Regions from separate parts of the Morganella sp. BCCO 40_0007 genome, predicted to be linked through region 2. Evidence: predicted binding sites of a transcription regulator. Region 2 holds the regulator's gene; the other holds the start of a gene.
The links. The regulator CRP, encoded in region 2, controls carbon source genes, mostly activating them, when cyclic AMP is high. The targets are predictions, from matches to a motif close to ATGTGANNNNNNTCACAT.
Positions count from the first base shown of each region.

Region 1 (10,869 bases), on a different contig from region 2:
ATTAGGCGGTATTTGAGTCAGCAGGGATAAAATCGTGGTAAATAGCGGCGGTAGCTGCATCAGTTTCGTGACCGGTATTAAGTTAAATATTAAAGACCGGCGACAGCGGGAAACATGATCAAAAGTGAAGAGCAGTTAATACAGAGACAATTATTTAATTATTATTATGGGATAAATATAAAAAAGCCCTCCGGAGAGGGCTTTACGGTTATTATTTACCGGATTGATGACTATTTCTTAGCATTTCGTTTGGCAACCGGTTTAGGCGCCGCAACAGGAACGGATTCGTCATAGGTACGGCCGTAATACGTATCCAGCATAATTTGTTTTAATTCAGCAATCAGCGGATAACGCGGGTTCGCACCGGTACACTGGTCATCAAAGGCATCTTCTGACAGTTTATCCAGCTTCGCCAGGAACTCGGCTTCCGGCACCCCGGCTTCACGGATAGATTTAGGAATACCCAGAGACGCTTTGATTTCATCCAGCCAGATCAGCAGTTTTTCAATTTTCTGCGCAGTACGGTCACCGGCAGCACTCAGTTGCAGGTGATCTGCAATTTCCGCGTAGCGGCGGCGTGCCTGCGGACGGTCATACTGACTGAATGCAGTCTGTTTGGTCGGGTTATCTGTGGCGTTATAACGAATGACGTTACAGATAAGCAGGGCGTTAGCCAGACCGTGCGGAATATGGAACTCTGAACCCAGTTTATGGGCCATGGAGTGACAGACACCGAGGAAGGCGTTGGCAAACGCGATACCGGCGATAGTTGCGGCATTATGCACACGCTCACGGGCAACCGGGTTTTTCGCGCCTTCGTGATAGCTGGCCGGTAAGAACTCTTTCAGCAGTTTGAGAGCCTGTAATGCCTGGCCGTCAGAGAACTCGTTTGCCAGTACCGATACATACGCTTCCAGCGCATGGGTGACCGCATCCAGTCCGCCGAAGGCGGTAAGGGATTTCGGCATGTTCATCACCAGGTTGGCATCAACAATAGCCATATCCGGCGTCAGGGCGTAGTCTGCCAGCGGGTATTTCTGGCCGGTGGTATCGTCAGTCACGACGGCAAACGGGGTGACTTCCGAACCGGTACCGGAGGTGGTGGTGATCGCGACCATTTTCGCTTTCACACCCATTTTCGGGAATTTATAGATACGTTTACGGATATCCATAAAGCGCAGAGCCAGTTCCTCAAAGTGAGTTTCCGGATGTTCATACATCACCCACATGATTTTGGCCGCATCCATCGGGGAACCGCCGCCGAGGGCAATAATCACGTCCGGTTTGAAGCTGTTCATCTGCTCCGCACCTTTGCGGACGACAGAAAGTGTCGGATCAGCTTCCACTTCAAAGAAAATTTCCACTTCCATGCCGTAGGATTTCAGCACACGGGTGACTTCATCCACGTAGCCGTTATTGAACAGGTAGCCGTCAGTTACGATAAATGCACGTTTTGCACCGTCACCGGCGATCTCTTCCAGGGCAACCGGCAGAGAACCGCGGCGGAAATAGATAGATTTCGGAAGTTTATGCCACAACATATTTTCAGCTCGTTTTGCCACGGTTTTGGTGTTGATCAGGTGTTTCGGCCCGACGTTTTCGGAAATGGAGTTACCACCCCAGGAACCGCAGCCCAGTGTCAGTGACGGAGACAGTTTGAAGTTATACAGATCGCCGATCCCGCCTTGTGACGCAGGGGTATTGATAAGAATACGTGCGGTTTTCATCTTCTCGCCGAAGAATTTAACGCGTTCAGGCTGGTTGTCCTGATCGGTATATAAGCAGGAGGTGTGGCCGATTCCGCCCATTTCCACCAGTTTTTCCGCCTTGACCACCGCATCTTCAAAATCTTTGCCGCGGTACATTGCCAGCAGCGGAGAGAGTTTTTCGTGAGCAAACGGCTCTGATTCATCCACTACGGAAACAGCACCGATCAGAATTTTGGTCCAGGAAGGGACTTCAATACCGGCCATTTCAGCAATTTTCACCGCAGACTGACCGACAATTTTCGCATTCAGCCCGCCGTTGAGCAGAATGATGTCCTGAACGGCTTTCAGTTCTTTGCCTTTCAGAATATAGCCGCCGTGGGTTTCAAAACGTTCTTTGACCTGCTCATAGACATCATCGACAACAATAACGGATTGCTCAGAGGCACAAATCACGCCGTTATCGAATGTTTTGGACATCAGAATAGAGGCGACCGCACGTTTGATATCAGCCGTTTCATCGATCACCACAGGGGTATTACCCGCACCGACACCGATAGCCGGTTTACCGGAACTGTAGGCGGCTTTCACCATACCCGGCCCGCCGGTGGCGAGGATCAGGTTAGTATCCGGGTGGTGCATTAAGGCATTGGATAATTCAACAGACGGCTCGTCAATCCAGCCGATAATATCTTTCGGGGCACCGGCGGCAACAGCGGCGTTGAGGACAATCTCTGCGGCTCTGTTAGTGGCTTTTTTGGCACGCGGATGCGGGGAAAAAATGATCCCGTTACGGGTTTTCAGGCTGATCAGTGCTTTAAAGATAGCAGTGGAGGTCGGGTTGGTGGTCGGGACGATACCGCAGATAATACCGATAGGCTCTGCGATAGTGATGGTGCCGAAAGTCGGGTCTTCCGATAAGATGCCGCAGGTTTTTTCATCGCGGTAGGCGTTATAGATGTATTCAGAAGCAAAATGGTTTTTAATCACTTTATCTTCAATAATCCCCATACCGGATTCTTCAACCGCCAGTTTTGCCAGCGGGATACGGGCATCGGCAGCAGCGAGTGCCGCGGCCCGGAAAATGGCATCCACCTGTTCCTGGGAGAAACCGGCAAACTCGCGCTGAGCTTTCTTCACGCGGGCAACTAATTCATTGAGTTCGGTAACGTTCGTTACGGCCATACAGATCACTCCTGATAAATTGTTAAACTTTTTAAGCAAATCAGCGGATTGATACGATTTGATTATAGCGGTGATATCTTCCGGTAACTAAATCGATTTTGCCGGTAACATAATGCAGATATGCCCGCTGATTTGCTTAAAAAGCCCGTCAGGTCTTTCTGTCACATTATAGTTGAATCGATTCAACTATAATGAAAGCAGCTTAACATTCGGGAAAAATATTAAAGTGATCCAAATCACAAATATATCAAGCTGACACCATTCAGCATGAGTCAAAACAGGAACAACACGGCGTAACAGGAACGATATCGGGTTTCAATTTTACAGAGGAACTGATGATTGCCTGAAATTCAGGCAAAAATAAGGCGATATAACTGTATCGTGTCAGCGGACGGCGGAAAATATTCTGTGCAAAGCAATTCCTTTTCCTGCACATTCAACGGTATGATGTCTGTGTTAATAATCACATTTATAATTATTACAACCCTTTTGGCGACAGACTGCGGTTAATATCAGCAGGCTGTTACTGTTTTATCATCAGGTTGAGGATCGTTTGTGGGCAACACCTTGCTGGATTTTTCCGGTTATTTAAAATTTTTTGTCGGCTTATTTGCTTTAGTTAACCCGGTGGGTATTTTGCCGGTCTTTATGAGCATGACAAATTATCAGACTGCCGCAGTGCGCAATAAAACCAACATGATTGCGAACTTTTCGGTGGCCGTGATTTTGTGTATATCACTTTTGGTCGGCGATAAGATCCTCATTATGTTCGGTATTTCCATCGAATCTTTCCGGATAGCAGGGGGGACACTGATTGTCCTTATTGCGATGTCCATGATCAGCGGTAAGCTGGGGGAAGATAAGCAGAACAAGCAGGAGCAGTCAGAAACGGCAATCCGCGACAATATCGGCGTGGTGCCGCTGGCGCTGCCGCTGATGGCGGGACCGGGTGCGATCAGTTCCTGTGTGGTCTGGAGCGCCCGCTGGCAGGGCTGGCAAAATTTTTTCGGGCTGGCGCTGACCAGCATCCTGTTTGCGTTCTGCTGCTGGCTGCTGTTCCGCTCAGCGGGATTGTGGGTGAAGTACCTCGGGCAAACCGGCATTAACGTCGTCACCCGTATTATGGGGCTGATGCTGATGTCATTAGGTATTGAGCTGATTATTACCGGCATGAAAATGAGTTTTCCCGGATTATTGTCATAATCACGCAGTTCATTATTATCAGAACGGGGCCATCGGCCCCGTTTTTACATCTGAGCATTCTCCATCCTGTGATCGCCGCGCAGCAGGGCGGTGCGATCAAATTCCCGCTCAATGCTGCCGTTTGCCATAAATGCCGCGCGATCCGACATATGCGCCACCACATCCGCATCATGGCTGACCAGCAAATACGTCATGCCGTGCGCAGTTTTCAGGTGATTAAGCAAATTGAGAATTTCCGCCTGTACGGACATATCGAGTGCGGATGTCGGTTCATCGAGTAACAGGATCTGCGGACGCAACATCAGTGCCCGGGCGATGGCGATGCGCTGACGCTGGCCGCCGGAGAGCTGATGCGGATAACGCTGTGCGACATCCGGCGGCAGTCCGACAGACGTTATCGCCTCTGTCACACGACTCTCTATATTATTTTCCCGGTGAATATGCAATGGTTCCGAAAGTGCTTTGTGAATGGTATGGAACGGATGCAGGGAAGCATAAGGATCCTGGAATACCATCTGCACATTGCGGCGCAAAGCACCCTGATAACGTTGTCCGGGGTGGATATGTTGTGACAGCAGCTGAACGCCGCCCTGCCATTCACGCTGTAATCCGGCAATTACCCGCAGAATCGTGGATTTTCCGCAGCCGGACTCGCCGATAAGACTGAATGTCTCTCCGGCGCAGAGGTGAAAACCGGCCTTGCGGACAACCTGGCGCGGACCGAAACTGACAGAAAGATTATTCACCTCAATAATCGGCGCTGCATTATTTTCCGGCATGATGTGTCTCCTGAGTCAGTAACACCTGTAAAGCCGTGCGATCCAATACCGGTAAATCGGTGCCGTAGGTTTGTGCATCCGGGCGGCAGGTCCATAACGTCCGGGTGTAGGGATGTGTTGCCTGCGGCAGCTGTGCGGCGGGCAGCTCATCCACCTGCTGACCCTGATACATCACCATAACGCGCTGGCAATGAGCGGCTACCAGCGGTAAATCATGGCTTATCAGCAACAATCCCATATTGCGTTCCTCACACTGGCTGACAATCAGTTCCAGAATCTGGTGCCGCAGCCGGGCATCCAGCGCAGAGGTCGGTTCATCAGCAATTAAAACAGACGGATTGTTAATCAGGGCAATGGCAATCATCGCACGCTGTCCCATCCCGCCGGAAAGCTGTCCGGGATAGCGGGAAAGCGCCTGCTCAGATAATCCGGCCGCGCGGGCCATCTCATACACACGGTCGCGGCGGTCAGATTTATTCAGCGTCTGATGCCGCAGCAGTGATTCCTCAATCTGCTGATACAGATTTCTGACCGGATTCAGCGCATAACGCGGGTCCTGCATGATCATCGCGATATCGTTCCCGCGCAGTGCCGCCCACTGTTTTTCCCGCAGGGAAAGCAGAGAGGTCTGACCGAATGTCAGCGTATCCGCACTGACAATCCCGGGTTTGCGCACCAGTCCCATCAGGGCTCTGGCCGTCATGGATTTACCGGAACCGGACTCCCCGACCAGCGCCAGCCGTTCCTGCCCCAGGGTAAATGAAACATTCCTGACGACCTGTGCACGGGGATAATCCACACTCAGATTGCTGACACAAATAAGCGGCTCAGTCATGTTGCGGCTCCATAATATCCCGTAAACCATCACCCAGAAGATTGAATGCCATACCGGCAATCAGAATCGCCGCGCCGGGTACGGCGGCTATCCACCACTGGTCAAAAATAACCTGCATACCATCAGCAATCATTGCACCCCATTCCGCCATCGGCGGTTGTGCACCCAGTCCGAGGAAACCCAGACCGGCGGCAGCCAGAATAATGGTGGCGAGATCCAGCGCCAGCCGGACGATGGCTGACGGCAGACAGAGCGGTAAAATATGTCCCCATAACAGACGAAATCCGCGAATTCCCAGCATTTCCGCGCTGGCCAGATAATCACTGTTGCGCAGATGGCGGATTTCGCTGCGCGCCTGGCGGGCATAGGCGGGCCAGGAAGTCAGGGCAAGCGCCAGTGCGCCGTTAATCAGGCCCGGGCCGAGAATGGCAACAAACGCAAAGGCGAGGATCAGACGCGGCATCGACATCACGATATCGGTAAACCGCATCAGAATCGTTTCCACCCAGCGGCCGTAAAAACCGGCCAGAATACCGATCAGTAGCCCGGCGGGCAGGGTGATTGCCGCGACCAGCCCGACCAGACCAAACATCGGACGTGCGCCGTAAATCAGGCGGGAGAGCACATCACGTCCGTAGCTGTCCGTACCGAGCCAGTGCTGTGCATCGGGTGCCATCAGGCGCTGTGCCGGGTTTTGCAGTACCGGGTCATAGGGGGCGAGCCACGGCGCAAATAGTGCCGCCAGCAGCAGAAACAAAATAATCAGGGTGCCCGTCAGGGCGGACGGGGATCGGCGGATTTTCGGCAGTAATGTCATGATTTCACCCGCGGATCAGTTAAACGCACAATCATATCCGTTACGTTATTGATAAAGATAAAACAGATACCGATGACCAGTGTCCCGCCCATCACGGCGGTGGTATCTCCGGCAAACAGAGCGGCGGTCAGATAGCGGCCGATGCCGGGCCAGGAAAAGACGGTTTCTGTCAGCACCGCACCTTCCAGCATACCGGTGTAGGCCAGTGCTATCACGGTGATCAGCGTTCCCCGGATATTCGGCAGCACATGGCGGAACAATACCTGCATTTCGGTATTGCCCTTGGCACGTGCCAGCGTGACATACTCTTTGTTCATTTCACTCAGGCAGGCGGCACGCGTCAGCCGGGTGATCCCTGCCAGACAAAAATAAGCCAGCAATGATACCGGCAGGATCAGGTGTGCCACCGCATTGGTAAATGCGCCCGGGTCATCTGACAACCAGGTGTCGATCAGCACAAAACCGGTTTTTGCCTCAACAGTATACTGGTAGATATCGTCCAGCCGCCCCGGTCCGGGACTCCATTGCAGCGTGGCGTAGAACAGCAGCAGCATCAGCAGCCCCAGCCAGAAAACCGGCACCGAGTTACCGAGGAGCGTCAGGGTGCGGATGATAAAATCAAACGGCGTGCCTGCATAACGGGCGCACAGCGTACCGCAGAGGATCCCGAGTACAGCACCAATCAGCAGCGCAAGGGTTGCCAGTTCAATGGTGGCGGGCAGCGTGGTCAGCACGCCGTCAAGCACCGGCTGTCCCATCGAGGAGGCCATACCGAGATCGCCGTGCAGCAGGCGTTCCGCGTAGTGCCAGAACTGGATATAGACGGGCTGATCCAGCCCCAGTTCCAGCCGGACCTGTTCATAGGTTTCATGGCTGGCGTGATCGCCGACAATCTGTAACACCCGGTCAACCGGAGAAAGTGCCGACAATGCAAAGGTGATCACCAGTAAGCCGAGCAGTGTCAGAGCCAGCGTAAAAAGACCCTGAAGCGTCACACGCAGGGTATGGCGAAACAGTGTGCCGGCAGGGGAAATATCGGACATACAGCAGTTCCTGAATAAAAACAAAACACACAAACCCCGTCAGCGGTACTGACGGGGTTATAACCGGAAAATCAGCGGATTATTTGGTGACTCTGTCGTAATACACCATATCGGCATTCAGTCCCTGCTGATAGCCTTTCACATTATCCCGCAGCACGACCTGATTTTGTCCCTGAGCCATAAAGACATACGGAGAGCTGCGCTGTAACTCTTCCTGCATGGCGGTATACATCTGTGCGCGTTTGGCCTTATCCGGCTCAGCGACGGCTTTCAGCGTAGTTTGTGATAACTGCGGAATATCCCAGCCGTTCAGCCATGCTACTGTGCTGCTCTTGCCGTCATTAAAGGCAAAGGCGCTGGCGTTGGAATGGGCATCAAAATAATCCGGGATCCAGAAACGGATGGCCGCCTGATGCTGACGTGCGCGTACACGGGAATAGACCTGGCTGCCCGCGGCCGGTAATAATTCCACTTTGATACCGCCCTGAGCAAAGCTGGCCTGAAGAGACTGGGCAATAGTGATATACGGCGGTTTGTTTTCCACATCGAGGGTGAAGTGTGCATCTTTAATGCCGGCTTTTGCCAGAATCTCTTTGGCTTTGGCCGGATCAAATTTATACGGGTTATTTTCCAGTGCGCCCGGTAAACCGACCGGCAGGAAGCTTTGATGAATAAAATACTGGCCTTTCAGTAAATCGCGGGTAATGCCTTCATAATCCACCAGATAACGGGCAGCTTCCCACAGAGCCGGATTTTTCAGCAGCGGATTGGCACTGTTGCCGGTATTAAAGGCCATATAATCCTGTTCGGCGGACGGAATATTTTCAACCCGCACCCCGGCACTGTTTTTCAGTGCGGCGGTCTGGTCAGCACCGAGCTCACGGGCAATATCGGCATCACCCTGCTGAATAAGCAGACGGCGGGAGGCCGGGTCCGGCACATTTTTAATAATAATGGACGGGATTTTTGCTGCGCCGGTGGATACATTCGGGTTGGCGGCCATCACAATCGCCTGGTTCGGCTGATACACTTTCAGGGAATAAGCGCCGCTGCCGGCAGAGTGCATTTTCAGCCAGGCATTACCGAAGTCATTATTCTTAATATTCGGTGTCACCAGTTTTTCATCCACCACAGATGCTATCGGGGTGGATAACAGATTCAGTGCCACATCCGGACTGATATCCGCACTCCATTTTATCTTCAGGGTGCGGTCGCCGGTTTTTTCAAACTGCTGCGCGATATTCTCTTTATTCCAGCCGAGGATATTAAGAATAAACGCAGGGGATTTATTCATGATCACGGCACGCTGATAAGAGAAAATAATATCTTCCGGGCGTACCGGGTTGCCGGAGGCAAATTTTGCATTCTCTTTAATTCTGACAATCAGGATTTTATTGGCGGCGTCTGCCTGCCAGTCTTCCAGCAAAATGGCATCAAGCTGTTCAGGATTATCCCGGTTCGGCTGTACCAGACGCTGATATAAGCTGGGAACGGTCTGGATACTGGAAAGTTCATTACTCTCTGCCGGGTCAAGGCTGACAATGTCATCCAGGCTCTGGACAACAATTAAGGTATTCGGTGGTGTGGCGGCAAATGCGGAGACGGAAAAGAGCAGAGCCAGTGACGCTGCCGGATATATTTTTTTCATATATTTCCCCTGAAAGCGGTGTTATTGATTTTTTTAATACTGACACGTTAAAAAAAACAGAGGTGTTTTGCAAAGTCTGTTAAGTGCTTGTTTATAACTTTTCGTTATAGATAAAGTTAATCATAGTCTGAAATTCCTGTCCGGGAGATTTCACCGGCAAAAAAAGCAAAAAAATAGTTGTAATATAACAACAGGTTATCAGCTCATAAAAAACGGCACTAAAAACAGACAGAATTGGCAAATAGGGTCACCCGTACAATCCTGTTGTAAACGGGTATAACAGATAAAGTTGGTTAAATAAACAACAGAAACGATATTTGCAGTCAATGGGTTATTTCTGTTACTCACCAGATTGATATTTCAGCGGATTTTTTTGCTTTACTCTTTTTATTTACAGTTGTTTTTTAATTGGTTGTTAATATTTAATCAGCTAAAACTGTGATAGAGGCAGGGTTTTTATCTGGAAAAATTGCTTTTTGTTAATTAAATGTTTACTTTTTTATCCGGGCCGGACAAAAACAGTCCGGTCATAAGCAGCTATGGGTCAATGTTTTATTTCAGCGGCAGAAAAATGCTGTTTACAGATAAAAACAATCACTGCTCAGGAATATGTACATCAGGCCGGAAAACAGCACAGATAAACAGGCTGAACCCGTCGCTGACGGCACTTATAAATAAAGCATTTGCGATTTTTTAATCACGTTGTTCATTTAACAGGTGTTATTCAGAAGGGACGGAAGATGAAAAAACACACTATTGCTGTTTCTCTCATGCAGGCGCTGCTGCTGAGTACATTCTCTTATTCCGCGGGGGCGGCGGACGTCCCGCCGGGAACTAAACTGGCGGAAAAACAGGTTATTGTTATCAATAACGGAACTGAACCGGTATCACTCGATCCGCATAAGGTGGAAGGTGTGCCGGAATCCAATATTATTCTCAATCTGCTGGAAGGGCTGGTGTCCTCTGACAGTGATGGTCATATTGTGCCCGGGGTGGCAGAAAGCTGGTCATCGCCGGATAATCTTACCTGGACATTCACACTGCGGCCGGATGCAAAGTGGAGCGACGGCTCGCCGGTGACTGCACACGACTTTGTCTACAGCTGGCGGCGGTTGTCTGACCCGAAAACCGCGTCACCTTACGGCAGCTATCTGCATTATGCCTATGTCGAAAATGTCGATGATATTATCAGCGGTAAAAAACCGCCGGAAAGCCTCGGCGTCAAAGCGGTTGATGACAGAACGTTTCAGGTTCAGCTGACTCAGCCGGTGCCGTATTTCCCGGATATGCTGAGCCATACCGCACTGAAACCGGTGCCGAAAGGGGCGATTGAACAGTTTGGCGATAAATGGACATCTGCCGGGAAATTTACCGGTAACGGCGCATATACACTTTCTGCGTGGAATGTGAATGAACGGCTGGTACTGAAACGCAATCCGCAATACTGGAATGATAAAGAAACCGTTATTGAGCAGGCGACATTCCTGCCGATCCAGTCAGAAACCAGTGATATTAACCGTTACCGTGCCGGTGAAATTGATGTCACCAACAGTGCGGTTCCGCCGGTTTTATTTGCCAAACTGAAAAAAGAGATCCCGGCGCAGGTGCGGATTTCCCCCTATTTATGTACATTCTATTATGAAATAAATAATA
Region 1 is NZ_JAVBIN010000007.1:139,662-150,530, reverse strand. Features, by position in the region: gene adhE (bifunctional acetaldehyde-CoA/alcohol dehydrogenase) at 231-2,891, opposite strand; gene R5268_RS10170 (YchE family NAAT transporter) at 3,447-4,094, shown strand; gene R5268_RS10165 (ABC transporter ATP-binding protein) at 4,139-4,873, opposite strand; gene R5268_RS10160 (ABC transporter ATP-binding protein) at 4,860-5,708, opposite strand; gene R5268_RS10155 (ABC transporter permease) at 5,701-6,525, opposite strand; gene R5268_RS10150 (ABC transporter permease) at 6,522-7,568, opposite strand; gene R5268_RS10145 (ABC transporter substrate-binding protein) at 7,648-9,216, opposite strand; gene R5268_RS10140 (ABC transporter substrate-binding protein) at 9,957-10,869, shown strand, end outside.
Region 1: adhE (bifunctional acetaldehyde-CoA/alcohol dehydrogenase) is a predicted target of CRP. The motif match lies at 3,116-3,133, and genes of this name have one in related genera.

Region 2 (10,869 bases):
CCGCGCTTATGGCTGGAAGAACGCATTCCTGAATGGCTGGCACCGCATCTGACCGCGAAGGAGACCGAATGATTATTCCCTGGCAGGATATCGCGCCGGAAACACTGGAAAGCATCCTGGAAAGTGTGGTGCTGCGCGAAGGCACCGATTACGGCGAACATGAAAAATCACTCAGTGATAAAGTGGCGGATCTTTACACGCAACTCAAAAACGGCGACATTGTGATCGTCTGGTCGGAATTACACGAAACACTCAACATCATGCCGTCGGCAGAATTCCGCGGCTGATTCAGCCGGAGGAAATGCCGCATGTCACGGACCCACCCGATTATCGCCGTTACCGGCTCCAGCGGAGCCGGTACCACTACCACCAGTCAGGCTTTCCGTAAGATTTTCCAGCAGCTGGATGCGGTTCCGGCCATTATTGAGGGTGACAGTTTCCACCGTTACACACGGCCGGAAATGGATGCCGCCATCCGTAAAGCCCGCGAACAGGGGCGTCACATCAGCTATTTCGGGCCGGAAGCCAATGACTTTGCCCTTCTCGAAAGTACATTCCGTCAGTACAGTGAAAACGGCAGCGGTGAGCGCCGTAAGTACCTGCATACTTATGATGAAGCAGTGCCCTATAACCAGTTGCCCGGTACCTTTACCCCCCGCGAGGCACTGCCCGCCGGTACAGACGTGCTTTTCTATGAGGGTCTTCACGGCGGCGTGGTCACACCGGAACATAATATTGCCGGACACGTGGATTTGCTGGTCGGCGTAGTGCCGATAGTCAACCTGGAGTGGATACAGAAGTTAGTCCGTGACACCAGCGATCGCGGGCATTCGCGGGAGGCAGTGATGGATTCCGTCGTACGTTCGATGGATGATTACATCCGCTATATCACCCCGCAGTTTTCCCGCACCCACATTAACTTTCAGCGGGTACCGACTGTGGACACCTCGAATCCGTTTTCGGCCAAATCCATTCCGTCACAGGACGAGAGCTTTACCGTGATCCGCTTCCGTGGCCTGAAAAAAATCGATTTTCCCTATTTGTTATCCATGCTTCAGGGGTCGTTTATTTCCGCCTCAAATACGATTGTTGTACCCGGCGGCAAATTAGGACTGGCAATGGAATTAATAATGGCGCCCCTGGCAGAGCAATTATTACAGGGAAAACAAATAAACAAGCGATAAAAAAACCGGGTAATAATGTATTACCCGGTTTATGTTCAAAAATAAAAATAATCTTTCAAAAAATTATTCAATATTTTTCACTTCAAAACTATGTGTAATGTTAACACTTTCGCCTAACATTAATGAAACAGAACAATATTTTTCAGCGGATAATTGCACGGCACGCCCGACAACGTTTTCTGTCAGGTCACGACCGGTTACAATAAAATGCAGATTGATGTGAGTGAATAAACGCGGCGCGGTTTCACGACGTTCAGCAGTAAGTTTTACATCACAATCAATGACTTGATTACGGCCTTTTTGCAAAATAGAGACAACATCAATGGCGCTGCAGCCGCCGGTTGCCATCAGTACCATCTCCATCGGGTTCGGGGCTTTTTCACCGGCATTACCGTCCATCGTAATCTGGTGTCCTGACGCGGATTCCCCTAAGAAAGTCATGTTCTCAACCCACTTTACACGCGCTTCCATTTTTATACCCTCATCATCAATATAATTCACGACAGACTACCCTTTCATTCACGGGCTGGCAATCTATCTCATAGTTTATTATGCTGAAGCGAGACAGTGGAAGACAGGACTGTTTTCCTGTGCTAAAAACACGGCAAGGATTTATCTATGGCTAAGATCAATATCTTTCCGTGTGGATTATTATACTATTTTAATAAACTAACTTGCCGGAAATTCAGCAAGTTAATATGATAAGCTAAGACTTTATATAATTGCAGAGCGTAAACAACGGTTTGCAATAACTAACAACAGAGGATAACGCGAATGGTTCTCGGCAAGCCACAAACAGACCCCACGCTTGAATGGTTTTTGTCTCACTGCCATATCCACAAATATCCATCCAAAAGCACACTTATTCATCAGGGCGAAAAGGCAGAAACACTCTACTACATTGTAAAAGGTTCTGTTGCGGTACTGATCAAAGATGAAGAAGGCAAAGAGATGATTTTATCCTATCTCAATCAGGGTGATTTCATCGGTGAACTCGGATTATTTGAGGAAGGTCAGGAACGTACAGCGTGGGTACGGGCAAAAAGCGCCTGCGAAGTTGCAGAAATCTCGTACAAAAAGTTCCGCCAGCTTATCCAGGTTAACCCGGATATCCTTATGCGCCTTTCCGCGCAGATGGCAAGCCGCCTGCAAACCACATCAGAAAAGGTCGGAAACCTTGCATTCCTTGATGTGACAGGCCGCATCGCCCAGACATTACTGAACCTGGCGAAACAGCCGGATGCGATGACGCACCCGGACGGTATGCAAATCAAAATTACCCGTCAGGAAATCGGCCAGATTGTGGGATGTTCCCGCGAAACAGTCGGCCGTATTCTGAAGATGCTGGAAGATCAGAACCTGATCTCCGCACACGGTAAAACCATCGTGGTATACGGCACCCGTTAATCCGGACGACCTTTATCACCAAAACAGGCGCAATTGCGCCTGTTTTTCTTTTCTTAATCATCAGTGATTACTGAAGAATATCTGCCCTGCGGTATCGCAGCTTTCCTTCACGGCAGGCTTGATCAAAGGATGCTTTCAACTGACGCATTGCTGCTGTTTTACGCTCTGCAATGTTCATTTTTTTATCTCAGAAATGTCGTGTTTTAAGTACATACCCTTTACCTCCTTCACCAAGACCAGCCCTTGGTAAAGATGAACATAAAAGCTGCCATGAAGAAATTCTTCAAATTTGCCTGAAAGCCGGATTGTTATTATTTTACTGAAAGCAGATAAACATCCGGCAAACTTATCATGACAAAAACAATAATAAAATATACAAATCAGTTAGTTAAATACGTTAATGCGGTAAAATTACTGCATTTCCCGGAAGTCATTCAGGGTTTTTGCCAGTCGTTTCATTCCCTCATCCACATCTGCTTTTTCAATAATCAGCGACGGCGTAAAACGCAGAACATTGGTGCCGGCATTCAGCAGCATCAGGCCATTTTTGGCCGCGAGTCCCAGCAGTATTTTTGATTGATCGCGGAAGATACCCGCCAGTTCGGCACCTATCAGCAACCCTTTACCGCGGATCTCCGCAAACGCGCCAAATGTGCTGTTCAGGGATTGCAGAGCATCGGCAAACCACCGGTGACGTTCATCCACTCCCGCCAGCAGCGCCGGGTCATTAATCAGATCAAAGGCGGCATTGCCGACAGCGCAGGCCAGCGGATTGCCGCCATAGGTGGTACCGTGGGTACCGGGCACCATGACCTGCGCGATCGCCTGTTTTGTCAGCATCGCACTGATCGGAAAACCACCACCCAGCGCTTTCGCCGTGGTCAGAATGTCCGGCTCAATGCCGTAATCCATATAGGCAAACAGTTTTCCGCTGCGCCCCATCCCGCTTTGCACTTCATCAAAGACCAGCAATGCCTGATGTTTATCACACAGATCACGCACACCCTGCATAAAAGCAGGAGTGGCAGGCGTGATCCCCCCCTCACCCTGGATAGGTTCCAGAACCACGGCACAGGTGTGATCGTCCATCACCGCTTTGACAGCATCGAGGTCGTTGAAAGGTACATGAATAATATCTGCCGGTTTCGGCCCGAAGCCATCGGCATATTTCGGCTGGCCGCCGACAGAAACAGTGAAAAGTGTCCGGCCGTGGAAGCCATGGTGAAAAGCAATAATTTTGGTTTTATAAGGATGATGACGGGTCAGTGCATAATGACGTGCCAGTTTGAATGCAGCTTCATTCGCCTCCGCGCCGGAGTTGGCAAAGAAAACCCGTTCCGCGAACGTGTGTTTTATCAGCTTCTGCGCCAGTGTCAGTGCCGGTTCATTGGTAAAAATATTGCTGACATGCCAGAGTGACTCACTCTGGGTTTTCAGCGCAGCGACCAGCGCCGGATGACAATGCCCCAGAGCCAGTACGGCAATACCACCGGCAAAATCGACATATTCGGTGCCGTTCTGATCCCATACACGGCTTCCCTGTCCTCTGACAGGAATAAAATCAGCCGGTGCATAAATTGGCAGCATTACTTCATCATAAGTGCCGCGCGTTACCGCATTCTGTTTTGTCATCGTTCCTTACCTGATCTATCCACAAGTGAAAATATAATCACCAAATATGAATAAAAAATCAAATTAAAACGAATGAAAAAACAGAACCTAGGATAAAATAATCGATAACTGATTAGTATTTCAGGAAATTATTCAGGAGTTCATGCCCCTGTTCACTGAGAATACTTTCCGGATGGAATTGCACACCTTCAATCGGCAGGGTTTTATGGCGGATACCCATGATTTCATCCACATTACCGTCGTGCAGGCTCCATGCCGTGACTTCAAAAGAGGCCGGCAGTGTTTCCGGGGCAATCACCAGTGAATGATAGCGGGTGACGGTCAGCGGACGGTTCAGCCCTTTGAACACCCCCTGCTGATTATGATGGATTGCGGTGGTTTTGCCGTGCATGACTTTACGTGCCTTCACCACCTGTGCGCCAAACGCCTGACCGATAGCCTGATGCCCGAGGCAAACCCCGAGGATCGGAATCTCACCGGCGAAATGACTGACGGCATCCAGTGAAATACCGGCGTCAGACGGCGTACAGGGACCCGGTGAGATCACCAGGTGAGACGGCGATAATTGCTCAATATCACTGAGGCTGACGGCATCATTTCGTTTAACCTGTACATCTGCACCTAACTCACAGAAGTATTGATACAGGTTATAAGTAAATGAGTCATAATTATCGATAATTAATAGCATGATTAATCTATATCCAACTGATATATTTATCTTTTTTATTTTCAAACTGCTGCGTCAGGCACACGTTGACAGCGCCCGGCAACCACAGGGGATTGCACAGTCAGCTTCATGAAGCGGGCTATAATACCACAGCCGGACAGAGAAAATAGCCCGAATGCGGCATGGTACCGCAGAGGCAGATATCGTCTGATTCAGACTATCAGGGAGTTTGACATGCTTACGGGGAATATCCGGAAATATTCCCCTTAGTCTGCACGAAAATACGGTTTATTTTACGATAGTTGCAGAAATAATTTTGATCGGTGTTGACGGTACATTCTGGTAAGGACCGATGTTTTCAGTCTTCACTTTTGAGATTTTATCGACAACATCCATGCCGTTCACGACTTTACCAAACACGGCATAGCCAAAATCACGCTGGCCGTGGTCGAGGAATGCATTATCCGCCACGTTGATAAAGAACTGGCTGGTTGCGCTGTCTTTATCTGCGGTACGCGCCATCGCAATGGTTCCGCGCAGATTACGCAGGCCGTTATCCGCTTCGTTTTTGACAGGCGGGCGGGTCTGTTTCTGATTCATATCCGCCGTAAAGCCGCCGCCCTGCACCATAAAGCCCGGGATGACGCGGTGGAATGTTGTATCGTCATAGAACTTATCTGAGACATACTGTTTAAAATTTTCCACAGTTTTCGGCGCTTTTTCATTATCCAGCGCAATTTCAAAATCACCTGCGGTGGTGGTAAATTTAACATGCGTCTGCTCCGCCGCGAACGCCAGCGAAGTTGCACTGAGGGTACAGGCTGCCACAAATGAAACTAAAACTCGTTTTAACATTCCCAATTCCTTTCAACGAAATAAACTTACACTAATCTTAACGATTTTAATGGGCAATGGCGCGAAGTGCCACCGATTTACTTTAATTTACTTTCACGGCAGGGATGAAGAATTAATATAAGAATTTTTCACGTATTTGTACTGATGATATTTCGCTCACGGCCCGTAATTAAGCAAAATTCGGCGAAATTTTTCATCCCGCTGATACATTTATTCCATTTAACGTGTAAATATAAATATCATACTGATCTTTATGGATAATTTTCATTTACTGATAAAAAACTCAACTTATGCCAAATAAAAAATAACATCCGGACTTATAACCAATAATAAACCGCCCTGATTTTTTATCTTTTTACGCGTAAATATCAGTGTCTTTTCTGCCGGAAACACTTTGTTTTCTCCGGATTATATCTGCTGCCGCCCCCCATCCTATTATTGTTGTCACTTTTTTCATTTCTGAAAATAAACAGGCGCAGTAATCTGTCTGCCGCAGTTCTTAAACAACATGCATTAGGCTATAATCATCCCGGTTTCGACCTGAGGAGAACAGATTTTGACCATTAAAACGCACAACTACCAAGTGACCCATTTTGTCATCAGCGCACCGGATATCCGCCATTTACCGGAAGATACGGGGATCGAAGTGGCGTTTGCCGGTCGCTCCAATGCCGGAAAATCCAGTGCACTGAATGCACTGACACAGCAAAAAAGCCTGGCGCGGACCAGTAAGACACCGGGACGTACCCAGCTTATCAACCTGTTTGAAGTCACTGACGGCTGCCGTGTGGTTGACCTGCCGGGCTATGGATACGCTGAAGTTCCGGAAGCAATGAAACGGAAATGGCAGGCCGCACTGGGCGAATATCTGCAAAAGCGCAACTGTCTGCGTGGTCTGGTGGTACTGATGGATATCCGTCATCCGCTTAAAGACCTGGATATGCAGATGATTGAGTGGGCAGTGGCAATGCAGGTACCGGTACTGGCATTACTGACCAAAGCCGACAAACTGGCCAGCGGCGCACGCAAAAAGCAGCTGATGGCTGTTCGCGATGCTCTGGCAGAACTGAGTGACACCGGCGATATTCAGGTGGAATACTTCTCCGCCCTGAAAAAAATCGGCATTGATAAGTTACGTCTGAAACTGGACACCTGGTTCAGCGAAAGCGACGCAGAGTGATCCCCTCCCGAAACAGATGGTTATTACTGACCATCTGTTCTTTTCTGTAATCATCATCCCTTAGCCAAAAGACCGAAAAAAGCCGCTCTGCCGGCCATAATCTGTCCGACCCCTCTCTTCCCTGCTATACACAATCTGATGATATGTTCACAAACATAAGGATGTGTTTTATGCGGGAAAAAACATTATATATTCTGGCCAACGATTTATACCGTATGGGCAACAGTAGTTCATCCCGGCTGGCGAATGTCAGAAAGAGCGATATTAATACCAGAGAAATTGGTGAAACGGATTTCATTGTTGCTGATAATAACGGTGTGAGTGTATTTACCAAAGAAGGTCTGGATGAATGTCCGCTGAGCGGGTGGGTATGGGAGTTAAAAGCAGGTACTATCCTGCCTGCCGGCCTGACTATTGTTAAACGGGGTTCAAAGGGCCATCATATGATTGTACCGGCGGAAAATATGCCGCTGACAAAATATATCAGCCTGCTGGAAAGTGTGGCCATGTTCTGTGAAAAACAATATATGAAGAGAGCATAACAGATGCGGGTACTCGAACTCAAAATCGACAGAAGCACATTTAACTTACTGTGGAAATCACTCCATGCCAGGGAAGAAGCACTCCTTCGCAGAGTTGAGGAATACGGGGAAGATTCAGATGAAGGTGCTGATGCCCTGAACGATATCATGGCACTCCGCCTTTACCGGAACGAACTCCGGGAAGATGCCGAACCGGTTTTTGATGCGAATGCCTTTCTCACTGACGATTAACCTTTCCCCGCCTTTATTCAGGACAAAAAAAATGCTCCGGTCAGAAGTTGTCTGACCGGAGCAGCTAATATTCAGCTAAATCCGATTACGTGAAGTAAAAGGTCTGAAAGATAGAACATCTTACCTCTGTACCCTACACAAATAACTTTACAGCAAATTTACGGACAAAAAAACCTTTTTTGTAATTTTTTTTCAGATTACGCACGATTCAGCTTGTCATAAAACCGTAAAATTCATCTCAAATGTTCTTTAATTACATATTTATGCGATCTGGATCTATAGGTAGTCCGAGCCTGTCCGCACAAAATAGCAACAAAACAGCACAAATGATGCCGTTTTAATACCATACTGTTATGATAGTCTGAGCGCATCCGGGAGTATGCCTCCCCATTATTCCGAATTATATTAGTGAGTTAGCTATGGCATTACTGACATTACGGCATTTTCCTGATCCCTGCCTGCGGGAAACGGCTCAACCGGTCACGGTTTTTGATGACGACCTGAAAACATTTGTTACTGATATGACAGAAACCATGTATGCCGAACGGGGCATCGGCCTTGCTGCGCCGCAGGTGGGTGTCTGTAAACGTGTGATTATCGTTGATGTCTCTGAAAACCGGGATCAGCCGATGGCGCTGATTAATCCTGAGTTTATTCAGTGTGACGGAGAAATGATGATGATGGACGGTTGCCTGTCCCTGCCGGAGAGTTATACGGAGACACAGCGCTATTCTTCAGTCATGGTCCGCTATCAGGATGTGAACGGTACAGAGCACACTCTTGAGGCAGAGGGATTACAGGCCGGTTGCCTCCAGCATGAAATAGATCATCTCAACGGTAAGCTGTTTATCGACCATCTCTCGCCGCTGAAGCGCCAGCGCATTGAGAAAAAAGTGAAGAAAACCCTGAAAATGCGGGAAGAAAACGCATAACAGAAAAATCCCCCCGGAACACAATACCTTTGCGCTATAGATTTAGTTTGTGGCTGAAAAATGATACCGGATGCTAAGGCTAAATCATTCGGTTTGCAGCGGAACCAGAGCACAATCCCTTTACGCTATAGATTTCAATTCGTGGTAAGGCGGCAAAGGAAGAAATCCGGGGAGCATACACCAGTATGTGACCCGGATTTCTGAGTGCGGCCAACGCAGCCACGGATTGAAAGATGACGCGTAAATTAGTGGGCTTCGTCCCAATTGGCACCGACTCCCGCTTCCACTTTTAACGGCACATCCAGTTTCATCGCTGCTTCCATCAGCCCGCGGATCTTCTCTGCCATCTCTGCCTGCTGTTCTTTTCTGACTTCAAACACCAGTTCATCGTGTACCTGCATAATCATCAGCGCATCGATGTTCTCTTTTTGCAGCCAGTCATCCACGGCGATCATCGCTTTTTTGATGATATCCGCTGCGGTACCCTGCATCGGGGCGTTGATCGCCTCGCGCTCAGCAGCCTTGCGGCGCATACCGTTACGGGAATTGATTTCCGGCAGCCAGAGACGACGGCCTTCCAGCGTTTCCACGTATCCTTTTTCTGCCGCATGTTCACGGGTGCGGGCCATATACTCCAGCACGCCCGGATAGCGTTCAAAATAGAGATCCATATAACGCTGTGCTTCACCGCGCGGGATACCCAGCTGACGTGCAAGACCAAATGCGCTCATGCCGTAAATCAGGCCGAAGTTAATCGCTTTCGCGCTGCGGCGCTGATCAGACGTCACTTCTTCCAGCGGCACACCAAACACTTCTGCGGCGGTGGCGCGGTGGATATCCTTGCCTTCGGCAAAGGCTTTCAGCAGCCCTTTGTCCTGTGACAGATGCGCCATGATACGCAGCTCAATCTGCGAATAGTCCGCCGCCATAATGCAGTAGCCGTCACGGGCGATAAACGCCTGACGGATACGGCGTCCTTCATCCGTCCTGACAGGAATATTCTGCAGGTTCGGGTCACGGGAAGACAGGCGGCCGGTTGCCGTCACGGCCTGGTGATAAGAGGTATGCACACGGCGGGTTTTCGGGTCCACCATCAGCGGTAGTTTATCGGTATAGGTAGTTTTCAGTTTGGACAGACTGCGGTGCTCCAGGATCACACGCGGTAACTCATGGTTATCCGCCAGCTCTTCCAGCACTTCCTCATTAGTTGACGGTGCGCCGCCCGGGGTTTTCTTCACCACCGGCAGATTCAGTTTTTCAAACAGAATGGCCTGTAACTGTTTCGGTGAAGAAAGATTGAATTCTTCACCGGCGATGGCAAATGCCTGTTTTTCCAGCTCATCCAGACGGGCTGTCAGTTGTACTGACTGTGCCGCCAGCACATTGGCGTCGATCAGAACCCCTGTCCGTTCCATACGGGAAAGCACCGGCACCAGCGGCATTTCGATATCCTGATAGACATGCAGCAGGGATTTTTCCGCTTCCAGCTGCGGATAGAGCGCCTGATGCAGCAGCAACGTGATATCCGCATCTTCCGCCGCATAATTGGCGGCTTCTTCCAGCGGGATCTGATTAAACGTCAGCTGCTTTTTGCCTTTCCCGGCGATCTCTTCAAATGTCGTGGTTTTATAATTCAGATGGCGATCGGCCAGGCTGTCCATATCATGACGCCCGGCAACACTGTTGAGCACATAGGATTCCAGCATGGTGTCGAAAGCGATACCGCGCAGCTCCACATCGTAATTTTCCATAATCCCGCGATCAAACTTGAGGTTCTGACCGATTTTACGGATTTTTTCATCTTCCAGAATCGGTTTCATCACCCGCAGCACCTGCTCAGTCAGCAGCTGATCCGGTGCATCCAGGTAATCATGGCCGATCGGCACATAAGCTGCATGGCCCGCTTTTGCGGCAAATGACATGCCGACCAGGCGTGCAGAAAGGTTATCCAGACTGTCGGTCTCGGTATCAAAAGCAAATTCACCAGCTTCACGCAGGATATCCGCCCAGCGGTTCAGTGCCGCTTCATCAAGGATAGTTTCATAGTTTTCATTGCTGATTTCCGGCGCCGTTACCGGTGCTGCCGGAGGTTGTGCTGCGGAGGCGGCACTCACAGCTGTTTTTGATGGTGCGCTGCGGGTGCTTTTCTTCGCCAGCCAGCCGCCGTTTTCCAGATCACTTATCCAGCGTTTGAATTCATACTGCGTGAATAATGCATGCAGCTTATCCAAATCCGGCT
Region 2 is NZ_JAVBIN010000004.1:18,039-28,907, forward strand. Features, by position in the region: gene R5268_RS05855 (hydrolase) at 1-72, shown strand, start outside; gene R5268_RS05860 (YheU family protein) at 69-287, shown strand; gene R5268_RS05865 (phosphoribulokinase) at 309-1,184, shown strand; gene R5268_RS05870 (OsmC family protein) at 1,248-1,655, opposite strand; gene crp (cAMP-activated global transcriptional regulator CRP) at 1,959-2,591, shown strand; gene R5268_RS05880 (aspartate aminotransferase family protein) at 3,003-4,223, opposite strand; gene R5268_RS05885 (aminodeoxychorismate synthase component II) at 4,336-4,911, opposite strand; gene ppiA (peptidylprolyl isomerase A) at 5,179-5,745, opposite strand; gene yihA (ribosome biogenesis GTP-binding protein YihA/YsxC) at 6,302-6,925, shown strand; gene R5268_RS05900 (hypothetical protein) at 7,096-7,467, shown strand; gene R5268_RS05905 (hypothetical protein) at 7,471-7,698, shown strand; gene def (peptide deformylase) at 8,118-8,630, shown strand; gene polA (DNA polymerase I) at 8,876-10,869, opposite strand, start outside.